DNA from 2 places in the Clostridium sp. DJ247 genome. Region 1 is predicted to be linked to the other one. Evidence: riboswitches for the same ligand, from Rfam matches in the RefSeq annotation. Region 1 holds a riboswitch; the other holds the start of a gene.
What was found. Region 1 has a riboswitch for S-adenosylmethionine ahead of HGI79_RS07410 (methionine ABC transporter ATP-binding protein). Riboswitches for the same ligand answer to the same signal wherever they lie in the genome.

Region 1 (2,211 bases):
AAGTATAATCTATTGTCATACCCTTTGACTTAGCAACATCTATCATGTTTAATACTAATATGACAGGTTTATTAAATTGCTTAAGTTGAGTTGTCAAATAAAGATTTCTATCCAAATTAGATGCATCAACTATGTTAATTATTACATCAGCGTTTCCACTCAAGAGAAATTCTTTTGATATCTTTTCTTCATTTGAGTAAGTATCCATAGCGTAAATGCCAGGTAAGTCTATAATTTTTATTTTACTATCCACAATGCCTTCTTTTCTCTCAACAGTAACCCCGGCCCAATTACCAACATATTGATTTGATCCGGTTAACGTGTTGAAAAGAGAAGTTTTACCAACATTGGGATTGCCAAGTAATGCTGCAGTTATCATATTCGTCCTCCTGTTTAAAACATATTTTTAAGGCAAATTTTTTACAAGTATATTTTTTGCATCGTTTTTACGTATAGCTAGGTCAAAACCTCTTAAGTTTATAATTAAAGGATCACCCAATGGGGCAGATTGTTTTAAAGCTACTTCAGTACCTTCAATACAACCTAGAGCAAGCAGCCTTTTAGCCAATCTTTCATCTCCAGATATGTTTTCTATTAAAGCCTTTTCGCCAGGTCTTAAATCACAAATACTCATTTTTACCACCTCGTAATGAAAATCATTATCATTTATTATGTTTTAATGATATCATCTTTCATTTAGAATGTCAATATTAACTAAATTAATTTGTTAATTATTTTTTGTATAATATTTTGTTTTTATATATGAATAGTGTTAAAAGTTGATATAATACGAAATTACTCAAAAAAGAGTTGACAAAAAAAATGCATATTGCTATAATGAGGCGTAATAAATTTAATATATTAGTCTTAAACTTATCAGGAGAGGCGGAGGGACTGGCCCTATGAAACCCAGCAACCAGTATTATTTAGTTCAGTAATACGTTGGTGCTAATTCCAGCAGCGCAAGCTGAGAGATGAGAGGAAACAGTGGATTTATAGCCTGAGGTTTTTCTCTGGCTTTTATTTTTGTTCAAATAATTAATATTTGTAAGATTCAACTAATATTACATAGGTTACATTATAAAGAGGAGGAAAATTAATTGATAACTATTAATAGAGTTAATAAAGCATTTTCAAATAAGCCTGTATTAAAAAATGTAGATTTAGAGATAAAGGAAGGCGAGATATTTGGAATTATAGGACATAGTGGTGCTGGAAAATCTACATTGCTTAGATGCTTAAATGGGTTAGAGTCCTACAATGAAGGAAGTATAACAGTTATGGACAAGGAAGTAAAGGACCTAAAGGGGAAAGATTTGAGAGCTTTCAGAAAAAACTTAGGTATGATATTTCAAAATTTTAACCTTTTAGAGAGAAAAAATGTTTTTGATAATGTAGCTCTACCTTTAGAAGTATGGGGTATTAGTAAAAATGAAATTAAGGAAACAGTGGAAAAGCTTCTAGATTTAGTAGGACTTAATGATAAGTTAAATAGTATGCCGAAAGAATTAAGTGGTGGGCAAAAGCAAAGAGTTGCTATTGCTAGAGCTCTTGCATTGAATCCTAAAATATTACTTTGCGACGAAGCAACTTCTGCACTTGATCCTAAAACAACTAAATCTATATTACAACTATTAAAAACAATAAATGAAAAGTTAAATATAACTATAGTTATAGTAACACATCAAATGGAAGTAATAAAAGAAATATGTAGTAAGATTGCTATTATGGATGATGGAGAGGTAAAAAGTGTTGGAGAAGTTGAACAATTATTTTTAAAACCAGATGCTAGCTTAAAAAGATTGTTGGGTGAAGATAGGACTCTACCAGATAAAGGTGTAAACATAAGAATATTCTTCCCTAAAGAAACCAGTGGAAACTGTGTAATTACATCAATGGCAAGAGAGCTTAATATTGATTTTTCCATAGTTTGGGGAAGACTAGAGAAGTTTAGAGATGATGTACTTGGAAGCTTAGTTATTAATACTGATGAAGAACATAAAAAAAATATATGTAATTATTTAGAATCAAAATCTATGGCTTGGGAGGTAGAAACAAATGATATTTAGCGAAGTATTATATCCTGCATTAAAGGAAACACTGTATATGGTTTCTGTTTCAACTATATTTGCTGTATTAGCGGGTTTTATACCAGCCATTTTATTAGTAATTACTGATGAACGAGGATTAACGCCTAATATGGCTGTACAC
Region 2 (2,211 bases), on a different contig from region 1:
GCAGAAAGTTTTATTGAAAAAGAAGAAGCCAGTTATTATCGTTATTTAGAAGATTTTTCAGATTTCTATGCTGAATATTGGTGGGGACTACCGGCAAAGTTTGCGGTTATCAGTGATAGTGCTTATAACCTTGCGTTAACTAAATTTTTAGTAAACCAATTGGGTTTAATTCCAGGAAAACAGATTATTACAGAAAACCCACCTGAGGAATATAAAGAATTAATACGTGAACAGTATAAAAATATTGCAGAAGATGTTTCAACGGATGTTGAATTTGAGGAAGATACCTATAGAATTCACCAAAAAATTCGTCAAGCAGATTTTGGTCATAAACCTCCAATTATCTTTGGTACTACTTGGGAGCGAGATTTAGCTAAGGAGTTGAAAGGTTCCATAGTTGAAGTTAGTTTCCCAGCATCATATGAAGTTGTTCTATCCCGTTCATATGTTGGGTACCGTGGTGCACTTACTCTGTTAGAGAAAATTTATACTACGGCAATAAGTGCTAGTGCTTAGTAGTTTAATTTAAGTAGCCAATTGTAATGAAGTATTAGCTATTTTCTTATCTAGAGAGGCGTAGGGACTGGCCCTAAGATGCCCAGCAACCTGAATTTATTCAAAGGTGCTAATTCCAGCAGGTATATACTTGGAAGATGAGGAACTAGGAGAGATTAAAACCTTCTTGTAACTTATCTATAAGAAGGTTTTTTATATTGAATAATGTTTAAGGATTAAGTTGACTAGAAAACTAGAGGCTAAATTCTCATAATGTGAGAGTTTAGCTTTTATTATTTGTGCATCCAGCAAAGCTGGAACATGCTAACTGGTGAAAGTCCAGTGAAGGTAATTACCAAGAAGTCTTGTAGCCAATCACAATGCGTAGTAGAAATACTGGCTATGAAGCGTGAGAGTAAAGTAACCTAAAAGGGTGCCAGTGAAAAGGATGTAGCTGGAAATGTATACCCTGATCAAAAATGGATTAAACCAGAACAAATTGATTTTTGGATTAAGTTAGCAGAAAAAAATAAATTAGCTAACTTTGAAGTTCCAGGTCAAGTAAAAGCAGAGGAGTTATTCACTAATGACTTAAATCCATATTATACTGGAGAACTTAAATAAAAAACTACGTAAGTATTTATTGAATATAAATTTTATTTTATAAAATATATAAAAATAGGGGGAAAAAGAATGACAATTAATTTGCAGCGTGCGGAAGCACCTATTAGAGAAAATAGACTTAAATCAATTGTTGGATACAAAGGCACTATAAAAGATTTAGTACAACAATCTAAAGAAGGTTGTTTAAAAAATGGGAAGAGATGCTTTAGTCAGACCACCAATTGTAGTTCGGGTTGTGCACAAGGATATTTATCCCGCATAGTAGATGCAGCTATTGTAAATCATGCTCCCATTGGATGTGCTGCTGATGTTATAGGAGAAAATACTAATTATCAATGGGGAGAAAATATTAGAAATTGGGAACATGATAATGTTAAGGTTGTTAACACTAATATGACAGAAGGTAGCACTGTTTTTGGTGGATCTGAAAAGCTTAAGGAAGGAGTAAGAGAAGCTTATAAGAGATTTAATCCTAAGGCTATATTTGTAACTACCTCCTGCGCCTCAGGTATTATTGGTGATGATGTTGAGAGTATCTTACAAGAGGTAGAAAAAGAGATAGGTATTCCAGTAGTACCAGTTTTCTGTGAAGGATTTAGATCTCAAATTTGGGCTTCAGGTTTTGATGCAGCATTTCATGCTGTGTTAACACGTATAGTAAAGGCACCTGAAAAAAAACGTCCAGAATTAGTAAATATGATTAATTTTAATGGAAGTGCTAGAGATACTATAACTGAAATTTTTGCTTGCTTGGGTCTTGTACCACAGTTTGGAATACCATTTAGTACAATTGAGGAAATATCAAGGATGTCTGAAGCCGCAGCTACTATAAGCATATGTAGTACTTTAGGAGGTTACTTCGGTAATGGATTAGAACAAAAATATGGAGTTCCTTATGTGAAATCTTTGCAGCCTCATGGAATTGCTGGTATGGACAGCTGGCTTAGAACATTAGGAGAGGTTGTTGGAAAAGAAAAAGAAGTTGAAGAATATATAAAAGAAGAAAAGGAACGTATAGCTCCCGAGTTATCAGAAATACGAGAAAAACTTAAAGGAAAAAAAGTAGTAGTAGGGATGGGCCCTAGTTTCTCT

Region 2: linked by a shared signal. The riboswitch ahead of HGI79_RS22780 (ABC transporter substrate-binding protein) and the one ahead of HGI79_RS07410 (methionine ABC transporter ATP-binding protein) in region 1 are both predicted to bind S-adenosylmethionine.

The regions. Positions count from the first base shown of each region.
Region 1 is NZ_JABAIW010000013.1:56,283-58,493, reverse strand. Features, by position in the region: gene feoB (ferrous iron transport protein B) at 1-379, opposite strand, end outside; gene HGI79_RS07415 (ferrous iron transport protein A) at 407-634, opposite strand; SAM riboswitch class I at 871-981, shown strand; gene HGI79_RS07410 (methionine ABC transporter ATP-binding protein) at 1,101-2,069, shown strand; gene HGI79_RS07405 (methionine ABC transporter permease) at 2,059-2,211, shown strand, end outside.
Region 2 is NZ_JABAIW010000022.1:14,522-16,732, reverse strand. Features, by position in the region: gene HGI79_RS10470 (nitrogenase component 1) at 1-516, shown strand, start outside; SAM riboswitch class I at 560-660, shown strand; partial or broken gene HGI79_RS22780 (ABC transporter substrate-binding protein) at 940-1,119, shown strand; gene HGI79_RS10465 (nitrogenase component 1) at 1,189-2,211, shown strand, end outside.